Regions from separate parts of the Burkholderia sp. MSMB0856 genome, predicted to be linked through region 3. Evidence: predicted binding sites of a transcription regulator. Region 3 holds the regulator's gene; each other region holds the start of a gene.
What was found. Region 3 encodes HrcA, which represses chaperone genes, less so after heat shock. Its sites were predicted from a motif close to TTAGCACTCNNNNNNNNNGAGTGCTAA; they were not measured.

Region 1 (5,420 bases), 1.1 Mb from region 3:
CGGAAACCTTCAGCATGACCGAGCTGACGTTCGCGCGCGAAGTGTGCGACGCGGTCGCGCAGGCGTGGCGGCCGACCCGCGATCACAAGATGATCGTCAATCTGCCGGCGACCGTCGAAGCCGCGAGCCCGAACGTGTTCGCCGACCAGATCGAGTGGATGGACCGCAACCTCGCGTATCGCGACAGCATCGTGCTGTCCGTGCATCCGCACAACGATCGCGGCACCGCGGTCGCGGCTGCGGAACTCGCGCTGCTCGCGGGCGCCGACCGCATCGAAGGCTGCCTGTTCGGCAACGGCGAGCGCACCGGCAACGTCGACCTCGTCACGCTCGCGCTGAACCTCTATACGCAGGGCATCGATCCGGGCCTCGATTTCTCCGACATCGACGCGGTGCGCCGCGTAGTCGAGCGCTGCAACCAGATTCCGGTGCATCCGCGTCATCCGTACGCGGGCGACCTCGTGTTCACCGCGTTCTCGGGCTCGCACCAGGATGCGATCCGCAAGGGCTTTGCGCAGCAGCGCCCCGACGCGGTGTGGGAAGTGCCGTATCTGCCGATCGACCCCGCCGACCTCGGTCGCAGCTATGACGCGGTCATTCGCGTGAACAGCCAGTCCGGCAAAGGCGGCGCGACGTTCCTGCTGGAACGCGGGATGGGCTTCACGCCGACGCGGCGCGTGCAGATCGAATTCAGCCACGCGGTGCAGACGCTCGCCGACACGTCCGGCGAGGAAGTGACCGGCGACGCGATCTGCGCGCTGTTCGCCCGCGAATTCTTCGAGACCGACGGCCCGGCCGCGCGCCACGGCGACGCCGCACGCTGGCAGAACCGCGACATCGCGGGCGCGCCGCCGGCCGGCGCGACACCCGAAGACGTCGTGCAACGCACGGCCGCGGCCTTCGCGACGGCGGCCGGCGCGACGATCGACGTCGCCTCGTGCGAACACGCGCGCACGACGGACGGACGAATTGCGGTATCGGTCGGCTGCCGGGTCGGCGATGCGCCGCTGCGGCATGGCGTCGGCGTGCACGCCGATGCGGCGAGAGCCGCGCTCGATGCGGTCGTCAGCGCGATCAACCGCTCGGCCTGGCAGTGCGCCGACCGCCGTGCGGCGGCCTGATCGGCAGATTTTCGTTTCAGGGTTCGAACGTCAGCGAGCGGTGCGTGACCGCCCGTGCGCCGCGCAATCCGCGTCGCACGGGCAATGAAAAGCGGCCCAGAAGGCCGCCTCGGTCGGGACACGAAAAGGAGCGCCACGCGCGCTCATGTCTCGGTCGCGCACCGCGTCGCCTGCCACGCCAGCAGGCGCCACTGCCCCTGCTCATGGGTATGGACGGCGGTATAGGCGATCGGAAACACCAGCCCGCCGTTGTTCGTTTCCATCTCGATCAGTGCGCGCCCGGTGACGACGCAGGTTGCGTCGCCGACGGGCAGCAGGTCCTGCGACTGGATTTCGATCTGACGATAGCGGCGGCGGCCGGCGACGATGGCGTCGATGAACTGCTGCTTGGTTTCGCGTTTGCCGTTGGTGTGCACGAAGAACACCTTGTCCGACAATTGCGCCTCGAGCGCCTCGCCGTCCCCGTCGACCATCGCCCGGAATCGATCGCGCTCGAGCGCGCGAATCGCATCGACCACCTTCGCCATCGCCTGACTCCTCGGCAACGCGCCCGCCGTGCGCGGGCGTGCGGATCAGAAGTTGTACTGCACGTAGAACTGGTGGAAATTTATACCAGGATTCGGCTCTTTGATACCCGCGTTAGACACATGTTGAAAACGGTAGCCGAGCTGATACTGTTGCCGTTCTCCGAACTGCGCGCCGACGCCGACGACGTCCACGAACTGGAACGACGTCGCCAGTGACAGTTTGTTGGAGATCGTCGGGGACGTCAGGAAGCGGATGCCGGCGCCGGCCTCGATGAACGGACGCACCTGCCCCGCGCTCTTGATGAAGCGGAACATCGGCGTCGCACCGAATTCGCCGATGCTGCCATGAACATTGCCGCCCGTGTGCCAGTAGCCGGCGTGGCCTTCCATCACGAATGCGAAGTGCCAGCCGCCGATTTCCCACCAGTTCCAGCCCGGATCCCACACGACGCCGAGATCGGCCTTGTCGATCCCGTGGCGATCGGAAAACCCGCCGCCCGCCTGGATTCCCCATCGATCCGCGAACGCGGCGCCCGATCCGCCCAGCAGCGATGCCGCCAGCAGCGCATGCACCGCAAGCCGGCTGCGGGGCCGGCAATTCTTCTTATTGTTCATCAGACACTCCAACTTTGTGGGTTGAATGGGGCCTTGCCGCCGCGGCCGGGCCCGAGCGAACTGAATGGTATGGTAAAGGACTTTTCGGATCGGCATCACGAAGCGAAATTGTTTGCTTCCAAAACTACAAAAATCGAAACCGTCTACTGATTACTATCAGAAACAACAACTTACGGAACTTCTACCGGCCAGTCCGGTCGCAAATTAGACTATCGATTCGACAAGTTCGATAGAGAATCGGGAACTTGGATGCCCGCAGCCCCTCTAAGGAATTAGCACTCGGATTACGGGAGTGCTAAGATGGGCCCCGGAATCTCATCCGAGACCAGGGGTTTGTCCCTGATTCCAAAGGAGTTTTTTAGTGAGCCACGCCCTGACCCTTCCGAACACCCTGAGCCCGACGCCGGCCAAGGCCGAATCGGCAGGCTCGCTGGCGCTCGCGACTCAATCGATGTTGTCGGGCCAGCTCGGCAACATCGACGCGTACATCCAGGCCGTCAACCGGATCCCGCTCCTGACCGCCGAAGAGGAACGCCAGTACGCGACCGAATTCCGCGAAGACAACAACCTCGACTCGGCACGCCGCCTCGTGCTGTCGCACCTGCGGCTGGTCGTGTCGATCGCGCGCAACTACCTCGGCTACGGCCTGCCGCACGGCGACCTGATCCAGGAAGGCAACATCGGCCTGATGAAGGCCGTGAAACGTTTCGACCCGGCGCAAAACGTGCGCCTGGTGTCGTATGCGATCCACTGGATCAAGGCCGAGATCCATGAGTACATCCTGCGCAACTGGCGGATGGTGAAGGTCGCGACGACGAAGGCCCAGCGCAAGCTGTTCTTCAACCTGCGCAGCCACAAGAAGAGCATGCAGGCGATGACGCCCGAGGAAATCGACGGCCTCGCGCAGGAGCTCAACGTCAAGCGCGAAGACGTGACCGAGATGGAGACGCGTCTGTCGGGCGGCGACATCGCGCTCGAGGGTCAAGTGGAAGACGGCGAGGAGTCGTACGCACCGATCGCCTACCTGGCCGATTCGCACAACGAGCCGACCGCCGTGCTCGCCGCGCGTCAGCGCGACATGCTGCAGACGGACGGCATCGCGCAGGCGCTCGAGGCACTCGACGCACGCAGCCGCCGGATCATCGAGGCGCGCTGGCTGAACGTCGACGACGACGGCTCGGGCGGCTCGACGCTGCACGATCTCGCGGCCGAGTTCGGCGTATCGGCGGAACGCATCCGCCAGATCGAAGCGAGCGCCATGAAGAAGATGCGCACGGCACTCGCCGAATACGCGTAACTCCGCGATTTAGAGCGCTTTACCCAAAACCGCTGCCCACCCGGCAGCGGTTTTTTTTCGTCTATGGTTTAGCCTCGATCACGCCGTATTAATCGACCTTATTGATCGGGTATCGGGCAAATTCCGGCCCCTTCCGCATAACCTTGATCTGCATCAAGTTTCGACACGTGCTTCGCGACGGTCTGCCGCAGCGCAACACTCGGCATCGGAAAGCCGGCATTTTAAAATTGGCATGTCGGCTTAAAAGGATTAAAACAGCTTAACTGCCGTCATAAATCCGACGTAGAGTCGCCCCAAAACCCACGTAAATCGATTCAGGATAATCGCCTTGATCTCGATCAATAAAGAGCCTGCGCCGCCTCCCCCGCAGGCCGCCGGCACGCTCGGCTGGCGCGCACGCATCGCCGCGTGGGCGCGCGGGCCGACCCTCATGCGCGACATCACGCTGGTGGTGATCGTCAAGCTGATCCTCCTGATGTCGCTCAAATACGCATTCTTCAATCATCCGCAGGCCAAGCACATGTCGCTGCCGCCTGCCGTCGTCGCCGAGAAGCTGCTCTCGGTGCCGGCGCCTGCATCTACCGAGGGAGACCACCATGATAAGTAGCGAAGTCGTCGATCTGTCGCGTCTGCAGTTCGGCATCACGGCGCTCTACCACTTCCTGTTCGTGCCGCTGACGCTCGGCCTGTCCTGGCTGCTCGTCATCATGGAAGCCGTCTACGTGATGACCGGCAAACAGGTCTACAAGGACATGACCCAGTTCTGGGGCAAGTTGTTCGGGATCAACTTCGCGATGGGCGTGACGACCGGCATCACGCTCGAATTCCAGTTCGGCACGAACTGGTCGTACTACTCGCACTACGTCGGCGACATCTTCGGCGTGCCGCTCGCGGTCGAAGGCCTGATGGCGTTCTTCCTCGAATCGACGTTCGTCGGCCTGTTCTTCTTCGGCTGGAACCGCCTGTCGAAGGTCAAGCACCTGATGGTCACGTTCCTCGTCGCGCTGGGTTCGAACCTGTCCGCGCTCTGGATCCTCGTCGCGAACGGCTGGATGAACAATCCGGTCGGCGCCGAGTTCAACTACCAGACGATGCGCATGGAGCTGACGAACCTGTTCGACGTGCTGTTCAACCCGGTCGCCCAGGTGAAGTTCGTGCACACCGTGTCGGCCGGCTACGTGACGGCCGCGATGTTCGTGCTCGGCATCTCGTCGTGGTACCTGCTGAAGAAGCGCGACACCGATTTCGCGCTGCGCTCGTTCGCGGTCGCGGCAGGCTTCGGTCTCGCGTCGACGCTCTGCGTTATCGTGCTCGGCGACGAATCGGGCTACACGACCGGCGAAGTGCAGAAGATGAAGCTCGCCGCGATCGAATCGGAATGGGAAACCCAGCCGGCGCCGGCATCGTTCACGCTGATCGGCATTCCGAACCAGAAGGAAGAGCGCACCGACTATGCGATCAAGATCCCGTACGCACTCGGCCTGATCGCGACGCGCTCGATCGACGAACCGGTGATCGGCCTGCGCGAGCTCGCAAAGCACAGCGAGGAACACATCCAGAGCGGGATGGTCGCGTACGGCGCATTGCAGAAGATCAAGGAAGGCGACACGAGCGACGCGACCCGCGCGCTGTTCGATCAGCACAAGCAGTATCTCGGCTACGGGCTGATGCTCAAGCAATTCACGCCGAACGTGGTCGATGCGACGCCGGAGCAGATCAAGGCCGCCGCGAAGAAGACAATCCCGCCGGTCGCGCCCGTGTTTTTCTCGTTCCGGATCATGGTGTTCCTCGGCTTCCTGTTCCTCGCGACCTTCGTCGCCGCGTTCTGGTTCTGCGCGCGCCGGCAGGTGCTGCAGGACA
Region 2 (5,420 bases), 130 kb from region 3:
TTCGGGAGCCATGATGGTACCGTGTCGGGGCCGGACTGCCTAGCAATCGCACTGGAGTCCGACGACTACGTTGCGCTGCGCTAAAAATTCCGTCGTGCGGGCCGGATTCCGCCGCATAATGGCTGAAAAGTGCGGCCTGCCGGGCAACACGGGGCCCAAACGCCCGATTCGCCTCGCCGTCCGCAGCTCTGTCGCTTCCCCGTTTTTTTCTTGCCCCATTTTTACATGTCCAGCAACGCCCCTCCGATCGTCCTCACCTTCGGCCTGTCCGATCCCACCGGCGGCTCCGGCCTCCAAGCCGATCTGATGACCCTGGCGAGCATGGGCTGTCACGGCGTGTCCGTCCTGACGGGCTACACCGTGCGCGACTCCGCCGCCTGCGACGAAGTGACCGGTCTCGATCCCGATGTCGTCGCCGCCCAGGCGCGCATGCTGCTCGAGGACATGCCGGTCGCCGCGTTCAAGATCGGCGCCGCGACGCGCGCGGAAGTCGTGAGCGCGATCGCGGAAGTGGTCGCCGACTACGACGGCGTGCCGCTCGTGCTCGCACCGGACTTCACGCTCGACGACGAGCACGTGCTCGCCGCCGACGACCTGCGCGAATCGATCGCCGACCTGCTCGCGCCGCAGACGACGCTGCTGGTCGCCGACCACGCGACGCTGATCGCGCTCGCGCAGCCGGACGGCGATGCCGAGGCGCCGAATCTCGACGCGGCCGTGTCGCACCTGCTGTCGCAGGGCTGCGAGTACATCCTGTCGTCGGAAACGGGCTCGCACCGGCTCGTCAACACGCTGTACGGCGAGGAAGGCCAGCTTCGCGAAGACATGTGGGATCGCTCGCCGCACCGGCTGATGGGCATCACCGACACGCTCGGCGCGGCGATCGCGGCACTGCTCGCGAACGGCCAGGAGCCGCCCGAAGCGGTGCGCGAGGCGCAGGAATACCTGTATCAGGCCGTCCGCGACGCGTTCCGGCCCGGCATGGGCGCGTACCTGCCCGACCGGTTCTTCTGGGCGCGCAGCAATGACGAGGAAGGTGGGCGTCCGGTGACGGAAAGCAGCAAAAGCTCGCCGCGAATCGCCCGGCATTGACGCCCGCGCGGCGGCCCTGCGCCGCCGTTGCGCGGCCTGCGCTCGCTTCGGGGCGGCATGTCCGCCCCTTTTCGCGCGCGCATAAAAAAAGACCCGCATCGCTGCGGGTCTTTTTCTTTGGCTGGAACGCGCATCGCTGCGCGTTCCGGACACCATCGACCGAAGTCGATTACATGTCCATGCCCATGCCGCCCATGCCGCCCGGCATGCCGCCCGGCATCGGTGCGTCTTCCTTCGGCAGTTCTGCGACAGCTGCGTCCGTCGTCAGCAGCAGGCCTGCAACCGACGCTGCGTTCTGCAGTGCGGTGCGCGTGACCTTGGTCGGGTCAACGACGCCGGCTTCAACCATGTCGACGTACTCGCCCGTTGCTGCGTTGTAGCCGTAGTTGCCCGTGCCTGCAGCAACTGCCGCCACCACGACGCTCGCTTCTTCGCCACCGTTCGTGACGATCTGGCGCAGCGGCTCTTCCATTGCGCGCAGCACGATCTTGATGCCGGCGTTCTGGTCGGCGTTCGCGCCGGTCAGGCCTGCGATCGCGGTGCGAGCGCGGATCAGCGCAACGCCGCCGCCTGCCACGATGCCTTCTTCCACAGCTGCGCGCGTTGCGTGCAGTGCGTCTTCGACACGTGCCTTCTTTTCCTTCATTTCGACTTCGGTCGCAGCACCGACCTTGATCACTGCCACGCCGCCGGCCAGCTTGGCCACGCGCTCTTGCAGCTTTTCACGGTCGTAGTCCGACGTCGCTTCTTCGATTTGCGTGCGAACTTGCTTGACGCGCGCTTCGATGTTCACGGCTTCGCCTGCGCCGTCGATGATCGTCGTGTTTTCCTTGCCCACTTCGATGCGCTTCGCCTGGCCCAGTTCTGCCAGCGTTGCCTTCTCGAGCGTCAGGCCGGTTTCTTCCGCGACGACTTGACCGCCGGTCAGGATCGCGATGTCTTCCAGCATGGCCTTGCGGCGATCGCCGAAGCCCGGCGCCTTGACCGCAACGGTCTTCAGGATGCCGCGGATGTTGTTGACGACCAGCGTTGCGAGCGCTTCGCCTTCGACGTCTTCAGCGATGATCAGCAGCGGACGGCCAGCCTTCGCGACTTGCTCGAGCACCGGCAGCAGATCACGGATGTTCGACACCTTCTTGTCGTGCAGCAGCACGAACGGGTTGTCGAGGACGGCGACTTGCTTGTCCGGGTTGTTGATGAAGTACGGCGACAGGTAGCCGCGGTCGAACTGCATGCCTTCGACGACGTCGAGTTCGTCGGCGAGCGACTTGCCGTCTTCGACGGTGATCACGCCTTCCTTGCCGACCTTGTCCATCGCTTCAGCGATGCGATCGCCGATCGACGTGTCGCTGTTCGCCGAGATCGAGCCGACCTGTGCGATTTCCTTGTTCGTCGTGCACGGCTTGCTGATCTTCTTCAGCTCTTCGACAGCCGCTGCGACTGCCTTGTCGATGCCGCGCTTCAGGTCCATCGGGTTCATGCCCGATGCGACGTACTTCATGCCTTCGCGAACGATCGATTGCGCGAGGACGGTTGCCGTCGTCGTGCCGTCGCCTGCGTTGTCGCTGGTCTTGGAAGCGACTTCCTTGACCATTTGCGCGCCCATGTTCTGGAGCTTGTCCTTCAACTCGATTTCCTTCGCGACCGACACACCGTCCTTGGTGACCGTCGGGCCGCCGAAGCTGCGCTCGAGCACGACGTTGCGGCCCTTCGGACCCAGCGTGACCTTGACTGCGTTGGCGAGAATGTTCACGCCTTCGACCATCTTCGAACGGGCGGAATCGCCGAATACGACGTCTTTAGCTGCCATCTTCTAACTCCTTGAATTCTTGGGAATATGTACCGTCGGTGGACGCTTACTGCGCGTTGACCACGGCCATGATGTCTTCTTCGCGCATGACCAGCAGTTCCTGGCCGTCGACCTTGACGGTCTGACCAGCGTACTTGCCGAACAGCACGCGATCGCCGACCTTCACGTCGAGCGCGATCGCCGCGCCCTTGTCGTCGCGCTTGCCCGGGCCAACCGCGAGGATCTCGCCTTGATCCGGCTTCTCAGCAGCAGCTTCGGGGATCACGATGCCCGAGGCGGTCTTGGTTTCCTGATCCAGGCGCTTGACGATCACGCGATCGTGCAAAGGACGAAGGTTCATATTCACTCCTCTCTTGACTGAGATTGAAGAACGCTTAGGGAATCTGCCCGGCGGGTCGCCCGGCAGAGAATTGTTAGCACTCTCGTGCAGCGAGTGCTAATTATATGGACGGGTTTTGACAAATTCAAGAAGGGGAGCCAGAGGTTTTTTCGTGCGGGGCGGAACGATGGAAAAACGGGGATTGATTGAAAAATTTCATTAAAAACAATCACATAAACATCGATTCCGCACACCGGGAGCGGACGAGATACGGGATATCCCGACCCACGCCCCAATTGGACACAGGGCGAGCACCGAGTTCCCGCGGTCGTCCGGCATCGCTTGAATAGGGCTGCGCGGACGTGCCAAGGGCGCAAACTTCGGCCACGGGATCGTCACATGTCCGGACAGCCCACGACCGGCTGAAACGTCCGGCCGTCGGTCTCGACCGTCGCGCCGAGCAGCCGCGCGAGGCCTTTCGCGCCTTCGCGCATCACGACGTCGTGATTCCACGCGAACAGCGGGCGCGCGATCGGCTCCAGCCAGTTCATCCAGCGCTCGCGCGTGCGGATGTGCCAGTCGTAGCGCACGACGGTGCGCGCGCCGTCGCCGGCAAACGACCAGCGGCCGTCGCCTTCGATCGCGCCGCTCGCGCGGCCTTCGAGCACATGCGGCCGCTCGACGCGCAGCACGCGCATGTCGAAGGTCAGCCGGTACGGCAACGCGCCTTTCCATGTATATCGCTGCAGCGCGCCGACGCCGCGCGCGTCGCCGCGCTCGATCTCGACGGTCCGCACGGCACTCTTCCACCAGTCCGGCCAGCGATCGACCTGGTAGATCGCGTCCCAGACAGCCGCGAGCGGCGCGTCCACGCGCCACGTCGTCGAAAACCGGTATTCCGCCATGCTGCCTCCGGCGCGAATCAGAATCGGGGTCAAAAGCGCGATCAGGGCGAGAAAAATCGGGCGGGAAACGCGACGTCGATCTCGACGTCGTCGAGCGTCACCGTTTCGAGCGGCGCGCCGTCGTCGTCCGCGAAGCTGACGACCTTCAGCGGAAAGCCGTCCTCGGTGTCCAGCCACAGACGATAGCGATGCACGCCGTCGACCACGTGCGCGGGCGCGCCCGTCACCGATACGCGCAGCGTGGCGCGGCCGCCGAGGGTTTCCTTGCCTTCCGTCACGGTCGCACCGCCCTGCTGCAGCGCATGCACGTTGTGCAGCAGCACGCCGACGTCCGAACGGTCGACGCGATGGCCGCTGCGGTCGCGCAGCAGCGGATTGGACGGAGAGAGCGTCAGCGCCGGCAGCGCATGCTCGCCGAACGGACGCAGCCGCACCTTGCCGTTGCCGGGGTCGTACGCGAGCACCGCGCCGTGATGCGGCGACACGAAGTCCATCCGGACGAAACCGGGTTTCAAGTAGGCATAGTGGAATTCGGCATGCTCGCCGCTTCGCGCCGACGACCGGATCGTCGCGCGGTACGAATGGACCTGGTCGAAATGCGTCTGCGCGATGGTCACGGGATCGGCGGTCATGCTCGCTCCTATCAGGCTCGCGGCCAGCAACGCGGCGATCACGGCGCCGCCTCGACGTCGAGCACGCCTTCCATTCCGCGCTCGCGATGGCTGCGCAGGAACAGCAGCCGATGCGTGCAATAGTAGGCGAAGCGGCCGGGCGCCGTCGGCGTGAAGCGCAACGTGCGCGGCGTCGTGCCCAGCTCGGTATGCACCGCAATGCCGGCCTGCGGCGCGTCGATCTTGAAACTGTGCGGCACGACGCCCGGTTCGGCCGAGACGGTGAGTTCGACCGGCACGTGCGCGCGGACGATCACGTGACTCGGCCGAAAGAAATAGCTGCCGCCGACGATCGCCACCCGCTGCACGCCGTCGGCGTCGACCGGCACGCGCACCGGCGCATCGCCGTCCGCCCGCGCGAGCCCGGCGCCCGCCACGAGCGCCACCGCCACCATCACCGCCTTCGTGTTCATCGCTGGCTCCCTGCCGATGTCGCGCGCGTCAGCCCTTCCACGCGTCGGTCGGTCCGCCGAGCGCGCCGCATGCTTCGATCGCGAGCTCGCGCAGCCGTCGTTCGTCGGCGTGTCCGGAGAGCGCATAACCCATGCCGCGATCGGACCAGAAGTACGTATCGCGACCGCCGGCGGACATCGCCCGCGGCGCGAAGCGCCGCGCATCATAGG
Region 3 (5,420 bases):
CAACATCGCACTGCTGCGCGAGGTCGCCCGGTTCGGGCTGATGGGCGAGGACGAAGCCGAGCGCGTCGGCGCCGCGTACCGCAAGTACCGGAAGCTGCAGCACAAGCTGCGGCTCGACGGGATGGAAAAGGCGCGGGTCGATCCGGCGCTGGTGGCCGACGAGCGGGCGGCTGTGACGGCGTTGTGGGAGCGGGTGTTCGGCGCGGTCGAAACGGGGGTTTGAGTCGGGCGTTCGAATCGAGCGTTCGAATCACCGGGGCAGGGCGGGCGCGATCGGGTGGCCGCTGCTGCCGATGAAAAAAGACCGGCGCATGCGCCGGTCTTTTCGCTTTCGGGGGACCCGCGTCAGGCCGCCAGCATTTCCTTCGCGTGTTTGCGCGTCGTCGCGGTGATCTCGAGCCCGCCGAGCATCCGGGCGACTTCCTCGACCCGGCTCGCCTTGTCGAGCGGGACGACCGACGAGACGGTGCTGCCGCGGTCGTCGGCACCCTTCGCGACCTGGAAGTGATGGTCGCCGCGTGCGGCGACCTGCGGCAGGTGCGTCACGCACAGTACCTGGCGGTCACGTCCGAGCTGATGCAGCAGGCGGCCGACCACCTCGGCGACGCCGCCGCCGATGCCCGTGTCGACCTCGTCGAAAATCAGCGTCGGTGTCGGGCTGGCGGCGCTCGCGATCACCGCGAGCGCAAGGCTGATCCGGGCGAGTTCGCCGCCCGACGCGACTTTCGCGAGCGGCCGCAGCGGTACGCCAGGGTGCCCGGCGACTCGGAATTCGACCTGCTCGAGCCCGTGCGGGCCGCCATCGGCGAGCGGCACGAGCGCGACTTCGAAGCTGCCTCCTGCCATCGACAGTTCCTGCATGCCCGCCGTGACGGCCGTGCCGAGCGCCTTCGCGGCCTGCGCGCGCGCCTTCGACAGGTGTTTCGCGTCGGTGAGATAGGCTTCCCATGCCTTGGCCTGCGCGGCTTCGAGCGCGCCGAGATCGGCGGCTGCGTCGAGCGCGGCGAGCTGCGCGCGGCGTGCCGCATGTTCCTCGTGCAGCGTGTCGGGCGGCAGCCGGAACTTGCGGGCGGTCGAGTGCAGCGCGTCGAGGCGCGTCTCGACCTGCGCGAGCCGGGCCGGGTCGAGATCGAGGCGCTGCGCGTAGTGCGACAGCGAATAGACGGCTTCCTGCAGCTGGATCTCGGCCGGTTCGAGCGATGCGAGCGCGTCGCCGAGCCCCGTGTCGTAGTCGGCCAGGCTGCGCAGTTTCGACACGATTGCGCCGAGCTGCGGGAGCATCGCGTCGTCGGCCTCGGACAGCGCGTTGAGCGCACCCTGCACGCCGGCGATCAGGTTCGCCGAATGCGACAGGCGCTTGTGCTCGCTGCCGACTTCGTCCCATTCGCCCGGTTGCGGTGCGAGCTTGTCGAGCTCGGCGAGCTGCCATGCGAGCTTCTCGCGTTCGAGCTGCAGTTCGCGCTCGTGCGCCTTCGCGGCGTCGATCGCCTGCGTCGCGTCGCGCCAGACGCGCCACGCGCGTGCGACGTTCGCGGCATCGGCGACGAGCCCCGCGTGCGTGTCGAACAGCTCGCGCTGCGCATCGGGACGCATCAGCAACTGGTGCGCGTGCTGGCCGTGGATGTCGACCAGCATCTCGCCGAGCTCGCGCAGCTGCGCGAGCGTCGCGCTGGTGCCGTTGATGAATGCGCGCGAGCGGCCGTTCGCGTCGATCACGCGGCGCAGCATCACGGTGTCCTCGGCGTCGAACGCGTGTTCATCGAGCCAGCGCGCGACGCGGTCGTGCGGCGTGAATTCGGCGGTGATGTCGGCGCGGCCGCAGCCGGCGCGCACGACGCTCGCGTCGGCGCGTTCGCCGAGCGCGAGGGCGAGGGCGTCGATCAGGATCGATTTGCCGGCGCCGGTTTCGCCGGAAAAGACGGTGAAGCCGCTATCGAATTCGAGATCGAGCGCGGCGACGATGACGAAGTCGCGAATCGAGAGGTGGCGAAGCATGGTGTCGGGCTCAGGTGCGTCAGGACGCCTTGTCGTCTTCGTTCGATGCGTGTTCGTTCCAGTGCAGCTTCTTGCGCAGCGTCGCGTAATAGCTGTAGCCGACCGGATGCAGGAACGGCACCGTATGCTTCGAGCGGCGCACCTCGATCGTGTCGTTCAGCTCCAGCGCGGTAAACGACTGCATGTCGAAGTTCACGTTGACGTCGCGGCCGCCGACGATCTGGATCGCAATCTTCGAATCGTCGGGCAGCACGATCGGCCGGTTCGACAGCGCATGCGGCGCGATCGGCACGAGCACGATGCCCTGGAGTTGCGGGTGCAGGATCGGCCCGGCCGACGACAGCGCGTACGCGGTCGAGCCGGTCGGCGTGGCGACGATCAGGCCGTCCGAACGCTGGTTGTACATATACCGGCCGTCGACCGACGCACGCAATTCGACCATCCCGGAAAAGCCGCTGCGGTTCACGACGACGTCGTTGAACGCGAGTGCGTGGTAGATCGGTTCGCCGTCGCGCACGATCCGGGCCTCGAGCAGCGAGCGCTCCTCGCGCTCGAACTTGCCCGACAGGATCACCGGGACGCGCGCCTGCATGTCGGCCGCCGCGATGTCCGTGATGAAGCCGAGCCGCCCGTGGTTGATCCCGATCAGCGGTGTCTTGTACGGCGCGAGCTGGCGGCCGATGCCGAGCATCGTGCCGTCGCCGCCGAGCACGACCGCCACGTCCGCGCGCGCGCCGATTTCAGCCGGAGTGAGCGCCGGATAGCCGGAGATGCCGATCTCGCGCGCGGTTTCGGCTTCGAACACGACCTCGAAGCCGAGCTTCGCGATGCAGCCAGCCAGCGTGGCGAGCGGCTCGGCGATGCCGGGCGTGTTGCTCCGGCCCACGAGCGCGACAGTATTGAACTGATTACCGGTTTTCATGCCGGCATTACACCATAGCTCGTTGACGAAAAGAACCGGCTGTGTGAAGACGGGGCCGGATCGGTCAGCCCGCGCGACAGTGGCCGCGGCCACTCGCCGTGCTCGCGCGGTTGCGCTAAAATTTTCCACCATGCTAGATCCTCGCGCACGAACCCTCCTGAAAACCCTGATCGAACGGTATATCGCCGACGGTCAGCCGGTCGGCTCGCGCACGTTGTCCCGTTACTCGGGGCTCGAGCTGAGCCCGGCAACGATCCGCAACGTGATGTCCGACCTGGAGGAGCTCGGCCTCGTGTCGAGCCCACACACGTCGGCCGGCCGCGTGCCGACGCCGCGCGGCTATCGCCTGTTCGTCGACACGATGCTGACGGTCGAGGCGCCGATCGATGCCGAGGCCGTTGCGCGCCAGGTGCAGAACACGCTGCAGGCCGGCGAACCGCAGCAGCGGGTGGTGGCCGCAGCGGCGAGCGTGCTGTCCAACCTGTCGCAGTTCGCGGGTGTCGTGCTGACGCCGCGCCGCAGCCACGTGTTCAAGCAGATCGAGTTCATGCGGCTGTCGGACAAGCGCATCCTGCTGATCATCGTCACGCCCGAGGGCGACGTGCAGAACCGGATGCTCGCGACGCCGCGCGACTATTCGCCGTCGCAGCTCACCGAGGCGTCCAACTACATCAACGCGCATTTCGCCGGGCTGTCGTTCGACGAGGTGCGCCGCCGCCTGCGCGACGAGATCGACCAGCTGCGCGGCGACATGACCACGCTGATGCACGCGGCCGTGACGGCCAGCACCGAGGTGCCCGACACCGAGGACACCGTGCTCATTTCCGGCGAGCGCAACCTGCTCGAAGTGGCGGATCTGTCGTCCGACATGGCGCGGCTGCGCAAGCTGTTCGACGTGTTTGACCAAAAAACGGGCCTCCTGCAATTGCTCGACGTGTCGAGCCACGCCCAGGGCGTGCAGATCTTCATCGGCGGCGAATCGACGCTGGTGCCGATCGAGGAAATGAGCGTCGTGACCGCGCCCTACGAGGTGAACGGCCAGATCGTCGGCACGCTCGGCGTGATCGGCCCGACCCGCATGGCGTACAACCGCGTGATTCCGATCGTCGACATCACCGCTCGGCTGCTGTCGCTCACGCTGAGTCAGCAATAACCCGAACCGACACCGTTCCGCCATCGTGCCGCGACGCCGCGTGCGCCGCCAGTCGGCCGAACGGCCAGCCGACCCGAGCGAGCGGCCCGCTATAATTGAGGGCCGTCCGACTGCGTGCCCCGAGCACGTTCCTGCCCATGCGTTTCGATCTTGAGCCGCCTTCGAGCGTTGCGGCCGCCCATCGCATCGGCGTGCTGCTGATCAATCTCGGCACGCCCGACGCCCCGACGCCGCGCGCGGTGCGGCGCTATCTGGCCGAATTTCTGTCGGATCCCCGCGTCGTCGAAATCCCGCAGGTCGTCTGGCAGGTGCTGCTGCGCACGCTGATCCTGCCGCTGCGCGGCCGCGCGTCCGCGAAGAAATACGCGGCCGTCTGGATGCCCGAGGGCTCGCCGCTGCGCGTGTACACCGAGCGCCAGACCGAAGGCGTGCGCCACCTGCTCGCATCGAACGACTACCAGGTGACGGTCGACTACGCGATGCGCTACGGCAGCCCGGGCATTGCGCAGGCACTCGCGCAGTTCAAGCGCGCGGGCGTCGAGCGCGTGCTGCTGATGCCCATGTATCCGCAATACTCGGCGTCCACCACCGCGACCGCATTCGATGCCGCATTCGCCGCGCTCGCGCGGATGCGCAACCAGCCGGAAGTGCGCACGGTGCGGCAATATGCCGACCATCCCGCCTACATCCATGCGCTCGCCGAGCAGGTGCGCCAGTACTGGGCGCAGCACGGCCGGCCCGACTTTGCGGCCGGCGACAAGCTCGTGCTGAGCTTTCACGGGGTGCCGAAACGCACGCTCGACCTGGGCGACCCCTATCATGAACAGTGCCAGCAGACGGGCGCGCTGCTGATGGCCGCGCTCGGGTTGTCGACGCTCGAGTGCCGCGTGACGTTCCAGTCGCGCTTCGGCAAGGCCGAGTGGCTGCAGCCGTATACGGCGCCGACGCTGCGCGAACTCGGTGAGGCCGGCGTGCGGCGAGCGGACGTGTTCTGTCCCGGTTTTACGGCTGATTGTCTGGAGACGATCGAGGAGATCGGGATGGAGGTGCGCGACGAATTCATCGCCGGCGGCGGCCAGGCCTTCCACCGGATTCCGTGCCTGAACGGCGCGCCCGCGTGGATCGGCGCGGTGGGCGAGATTGTCGCCGAGAATCTGCTGGGCTGGCCGGTGAAGGCCGCACAGCCCGAAACGGTGAGTTGAGCGCGATGAACTACAAGATTTCGACGGAACCCGGCGCGAAGCTGCGCATCGACAAATGGCTATGGGCAGCGCGCTTCTTCAAGACGCGCTCGCTCGCGTCCGACGCGGTCGACAAGGGCCACGTGAAGATCGGCGGTGCGGCGGTCAA
Region 4 (5,420 bases), on a different replicon from region 3:
TACGCCCCGCTGTACGACACGATGGGTGACGTGTTCGATCCGATGACCGTCGGCGACTACTGGCAGGACAGCTGGGCGTACAACGGCATCGGCAATTACCTGACCGTGCCGAACTCGGTGAAGTACAAGTTCTCGTACAACGGCTTCAGCATCGATGCGATCTACGGGCTCGGCAATCATGCCGGCGCGATGGGCCTCGACAGCACGTACGGTGTCGAGCTGACCTACGCGCAAGGGCCTGCGTCGATCAACGCCGGCTACCAGCAGACCTCGGTGTCGTCCGTGAACGGCAGTGCGGTCAACGGCGCGAAGGTGAACTTCCTGCACGTGAGCGGCGCATATCAGGTCACGCCGTCCGTGCGCCTGCTGGCCGGCTGGCTGCACGGTCAGGACAAGACGGGCACGACGGACTTCAACATGCAGCAGGCCGGCGCGCCCACGCTCGCCGGCGGCAGCCCGAATCGCATCGACGATACGTTCTACGTCGGCGCGAACTGGCAGGCCACCGCGCCGCTGCTGATCACGGTGGCCGGCTATTACGGCCACGCGCGCAACGCGGAGCGGCTCGACGGCACGCTCGGCTCCGGGATCAATTACTCGGCGACCATGCTGGCCGAATATGCGCTGTCGAAGCACACGGAGGTATACGGCACGGTCGATTTCGCACGCGGCAACGGCGCGTTCGCGGCCGACTACCCGGGCGCCACCAACCGGCTCACCGGCAAGGTTGACCAGATCGGCAGGACCAACAACGTCGGGGCCGCGATCGGCCTGCGCCAGATGTTCTGACGACGGCGCGCGGGGCGGGCGCTTACGAAAAAACGCGTGGCGACCGGTGCCGCCACGCGTCGTGGATCGAAGCGCGCGGTCGCCCGGCTCGGGCGTGCGCGCTTGCCGGCGTCAGAAATCGAACCCCGGGCCGCCTGCGCCCGGACCACCCGGCACCGCAGCCGGCGCCGCATCCTTCGGCGCTTCGAACACCGTCGCATCGGTCGTCAGCAGCAGCCCCGCGACCGACGCCGCGTTCTGCAGCGCGGTGCGCGTGACCTTGGTCGGATCGAGCACGCCCGATTCGACGAGGTCGCCGTATTCACCGGTCTGCGCGTTGTAGCCGAAGTTGCCCGAGCCCTCCGCGACTTTCGCGACGACCACGCTCGCTTCCTCGCCCGCGTTCGTGACGATCTGGCGCAGCGGTTCCTCGAGTGCACGCAGCACGATCTTGATGCCCGCGTCCTGGTCGGCGTTCGCGCCCTTGAGTGCGCGGATCGCCTGCCGCACGCGAATCAGCGCGACGCCGCCGCCCGGCACGATGCCTTCCTCGACGGCCGCGCGCGTCGCGTGCAGCGCATCGTCGACACGATCCTTCTTCTCCTTCACCTCGATCTCGGTCGCGCCGCCGACCTTGATCACCGCGACGCCGCCCGCGAGCTTGGCCACGCGTTCCTGCAGCTTTTCACGGTCGTAGTCGGAGGTCGCTTCCTCGATCTGCACGCGGATCTGCCTCACGCGCGCCTCGATGTTCTTCGCATCGCCCGCGCCGTCGATCACGGTCGTGTTTTCCTTGCCGACCTCGATGCGCTTCGCCTGGCCGAGCTCGGCGAGCGTCGCCTTCTCGAGCGTGAGGCCCGTCTCCTCGGCGACGACCTGGCCGCCGGTCAGGATCGCGATGTCTTCCAGCAGCGCCTTGCGACGATCGCCGAAGCCCGGCGCCTTGACCGCGACCGTCTTCAGGATGCCGCGGATGTTGTTCACGACCAGCGTCGCGAGCGCTTCGCCTTCGACGTCTTCCGCGATGATCAGCAGCGGCCGGCCCGACTTCGCGACCTGTTCGAGCACCGGCAGCAGGTCGCGGATGTTCGAGATCTTCTTGTCGTGCAGCAGGATGTACGGGTTCTCGATTTCGGCGATCTGCTTGTCGGCGTTGTTGATGAAATACGGCGACAGATAGCCGCGATCGAACTGCAATCCTTCGACGACGTCGAGCTCGTCGGCGAGCGACTTGCCGTCCTCCACGGTGATCACGCCTTCCTTGCCGACACGGTCGATCGCTTCGGCGATGCGCTGGCCGATCGATTCCTCGCCGTTCGCGGAGATCGTCGCGACCTGCGCGATTTCCTTGCTGGTGGTGGTCGGCTTGCTGATCTTCTTCAGCTCGTCTACGGCCGATGCCACCGCCTTGTCGATCCCGCGCTTCAGGTCGAGCGGATTGAGCCCGGCCGCGACGTATTTCTGGCCTTCGCGCACGATCGCCTGCGCGAGCACGGTGGCCGTCGTCGTGCCGTCGCCAGCCGCGTCGCTGGTGCGCGACGCGACTTCCTTCACGAGCTGCGCGCCGACGTTCTGCAGCTTGTCCGCGAGTTCGATTTCCTTCGCGACCGACACGCCGTCCTTGGTGACGACGGGTGCGCCGAAGCTGCGTTCGAGCACGACGTTGCGGCCTTTCGGCCCGAGCGTGACCTTCACCGCATTGGCGAGAATGTTGACGCCTTCGGTCAGCTTCGCACGGGCGACGTCGCTGAAAATGATTTCCTTCGCTGCCATGATTGCACTCCGTTATTGACTGACGACCGCGACGATGTCTTCCTCGCGCAGTACGAGGAATTCGTTGCCGTCCACCTTGACGGCCTGGCCTGCGTACTTGCCGAACAGCACGCGTTCGCCGACCTGAAGGTCGGGCACGATGCGCTGGCCGTCCGCGTCCTTGCGGCCGGGGCCGACGGCGATCACTTCGCCCTGGTCGGGCTTTTCCGCGGCGCTGTCGGGGATCACGATGCCCGAGGCGGTGGTGGTTTCCTGGTCGAGTCGCTTCACGATGACCCGGTCATGCAAGGGGCGTAGGCTCATCTGTCCGTCCTGTTCTGTTGCGTCGAAATTGGCTGGCACTCTTTGATGGAGAGTGCTGACGAGTATAAAAACGCGGGACGGCGCGATCCAATAACGGATTCCGAAATGCATTTGCGTGGATGCGCTATGGGAGCGTCGACGACGCGGCACAGCGCGGTACGCGGATGCGGGTACCGGCGCGGAAGAGTGCGCTGTAGAGACGGCAGCGAGGAGAAGGCGGCGTGCGCCGCCTTCATCCGTTACGACGCGACGCGAATCACGACCTTGCCGAAATGCTGACCCGACTGCAGACACGCATAGGCCTGCGGCGCTTCGTCGAAACCGAACACGCGATCGACCACCGGCTTGATCCGTTTCGCATCGACGAGCCGCACGACGTCGTCGAGCATCGCGCGGCTGCCGACCATGATCCCGTGCAGTTTCCGAATGCCGCCGATCAGCGACAGCAGCCCGAGTTCCGGGCCGCCGAACCCGCTGACGCCGCCGATCACCGACACGATGCCGCCCATTTTCGTCGCGGCGACCGAGCGCGCGAGCGTATCGCGTCCGCCGACTTCGATGACGAGATCCGCGCCCGCACCGTCGGTGAGCCGCAGCACTTCATGCTGCCATTCGGGCGTCGTGCGGTAGTTGATCGTTGCGTCCGCACCGAGTGCGCGGGCGCGTTCGAGCTTTGCATCGCTCGACGAAGTCACGATCGTGCGCAGTCCGGCCGCATGCGCGAGCTGCAGCGCGATGATCGAAACACCGCCCGTGCCGAGCAGCACGACCGTCGCGCCCGGTCTCAGCCCGCCGTCGACGAACAGCGCATTCCACGCGGTGATGCCCGCGCACGACAGCGTTGCCGCTTCGTCGTAGTCGAGATGCGCAGGAATCCCGACGAGCGCGGTTTCGTCGGAGACGAAGCGTTCGGCGAGCACGCCGTCGAAATGCGAGCCGGGCGACCCCGAGACCTTCGGCGGCGTGGGCGGCCCGTCGATCCAGTGCGGGAAATACGTGTTGATCACGCGATCGCCCGGCTTGAACCGCGTGACGTCGCGACCGGTCTCGACGACTTCGCCGGCGCCGTCGGCGACGGGTATCAGCGCGTCGGTGCCGATGCCGAGATAGTCGCCGTGCGCGAACATCAGGTCGCGGTAGTTCAGTCCTGCCGAGTGGATTTTCACGACGACGTCGGTCGGCCCGACCGGGCGAAGCGTCGCGTCGATGCGCCGGAGCCCGGCAATGCCGTCCCCCGGTTTGATTTGCCATGCGTGCATGTCGGCTCCTTTTTCGAGATGGACCGGACTATCATAGTGTTGCGCAACGGGACACATTGGCGAGAATTCGGCCAACGATTGTCGCCGGCGCGGACACAAACCTGTCATTCCATCGGAGCGGAACTGCATGGACGAGCGATTGAGAGGCATCGTCGAATTCGTCGACGTCGTGGAGTCGGGCAGCTTCGCGGCGGCGGCGCTGCGCCTCGGCATGACGCGCTCGGCTGTTGCGAAGATCGTCGCGCGGCTCGAACAGCGGCTCGGTGCGCGCCTCTTGCAGCGCACGACGCGTCAGCTCGGCCTGACCGACGAGGGGCTCGTCTATTACGAGCAGTGTCGGCGGTTGCTGGCCGAACTCGGCGAGACGGAAGCCGCGCTCGACGCGGGCCGGCGCGAGCCGACCGGCCGCGTGCGGGTCAGCGTGCCCGTGCTGTTCGGCCGGCAATGCGTGGCGCCCGTCGTGCGGCGCATCATCGAGCGTTATCCGCGGCTTGAAATCGACGTGTCGTTCAGCGATCGCGTCGCCGATCTCGTCAACGACGGCTTCGACATCGCGGTGCGTATCGGCACGCTGGCCGACACGAGTGCGCTGGTCGGCCGGAAGCTTGGGGTGCAGCGCATGGGCATCTGCGCATCGCCTGCCTATCTCGATCGTCACGGCCGGCCGTCGGGGCTCGACGAACTCGCGTCGCACGGCGGCATCGCGTATTCGCGCGGCGGGCAGCCGACGCCGTGGCGAATCATCGGCGCGGACGGCGCGGTGCACGACCATCGCCCGGCAGGCCGCCTGCGATTCGACGACCTGCAGGCGATCGCCGACGCGGCGGCGGCCGGCGCGGGCCTTGCGTGGCTGCCGTGCTGGCTGATGGCGCCGTACGTGCGCGACGGCCGTCTCGTGCTCGTGATGGACAGCGACAGCGTGTCGGGCGCCGAAGTGTTCGCGGTGCGCCCGACGTCGCGCAATGTGCCGATGAAGGTGCGCGTCGTCATCGATGCGCTCGTTGACGAGATTCCGCGCATGCTGGCGTCGGACAACGCGGACGGCGAGCGCGTGCCGCGGCGCATCGTCCAGGCTTCGTAGCCACGACGCGCGATCGAGTCGTCGACGCAAACGACGGCGACCGTACGCGTTTTCTCCACCTGACGCACAATCGGTGCGGATCGTGAATGCGCCGCGCGAGCGCGCGCATCGCGCCGTCTTCGATTATTTCGTCAGAGGCACGAATCATGTCATCCCGCACCTATCTCGTTACCGGCGCATCGCGCGGCATCGGCCTGGCCACCAGCACGCTGCTCGCGCAGCGCGGCCATCGCGTC

Region 1: the regulator HrcA is predicted to act here: its motif matches at 2,536-2,562, upstream of rpoH (RNA polymerase sigma factor RpoH).
Region 2: the regulator HrcA is predicted to act here: its motif matches at 3,316-3,342, upstream of groES (co-chaperone GroES).
Region 4: the regulator HrcA is predicted to act here: its motif matches at 2,877-2,903, upstream of WS87_RS18910 (co-chaperone GroES).

Annotation. Positions count from the first base shown of each region.
Region 1 covers NZ_CP013427.1:3,093,874-3,099,293, forward strand. The annotation lists gene leuA (2-isopropylmalate synthase) at 1-1,121, shown strand, start outside; gene WS87_RS15675 (nuclear transport factor 2 family protein) at 1,265-1,648, opposite strand; gene WS87_RS15680 (acyloxyacyl hydrolase) at 1,694-2,263, opposite strand; gene rpoH (RNA polymerase sigma factor RpoH) at 2,625-3,560, shown strand; gene cydP (cytochrome oxidase putative small subunit CydP) at 3,889-4,167, shown strand; gene WS87_RS15700 (cytochrome ubiquinol oxidase subunit I) at 4,157-5,420, shown strand, end outside.
Region 2 covers NZ_CP013427.1:841,198-846,617, reverse strand. The annotation lists gene WS87_RS04980 (hydroxymethylpyrimidine/phosphomethylpyrimidine kinase) at 226-1,092, shown strand; gene groL (chaperonin GroEL) at 1,262-2,902, opposite strand; gene groES (co-chaperone GroES) at 2,949-3,242, opposite strand; gene WS87_RS04965 (SRPBCC family protein) at 3,617-4,126, opposite strand; gene WS87_RS04960 (LolA family protein) at 4,168-4,800, opposite strand; gene WS87_RS04955 (hypothetical protein) at 4,797-5,210, opposite strand; gene WS87_RS04950 (anti-sigma factor family protein) at 5,239-5,420, opposite strand, start outside.
Region 3 covers NZ_CP013427.1:706,719-712,138, forward strand. The annotation lists gene glnE (bifunctional [glutamate--ammonia ligase]-adenylyl-L-tyrosine phosphorylase/[glutamate--ammonia-ligase] adenylyltransferase) at 1-223, shown strand, start outside; gene recN (DNA repair protein RecN) at 346-1,995, opposite strand; gene WS87_RS04380 (NAD kinase) at 2,015-2,917, opposite strand; gene hrcA (heat-inducible transcriptional repressor HrcA) at 3,048-4,070, shown strand; gene hemH (ferrochelatase) at 4,208-5,272, shown strand; gene WS87_RS04395 (RNA-binding S4 domain-containing protein) at 5,278-5,420, shown strand, end outside.
Region 4 covers NZ_CP013428.1:286,045-291,464, forward strand. The annotation lists gene WS87_RS18900 (porin) at 1-789, shown strand, start outside; gene groL (chaperonin GroEL) at 901-2,541, opposite strand; gene WS87_RS18910 (co-chaperone GroES) at 2,554-2,844, opposite strand; gene WS87_RS18915 (zinc-dependent alcohol dehydrogenase family protein) at 3,084-4,103, opposite strand; gene WS87_RS18920 (LysR family transcriptional regulator) at 4,231-5,184, shown strand; gene WS87_RS18925 (SDR family oxidoreductase) at 5,331-5,420, shown strand, end outside.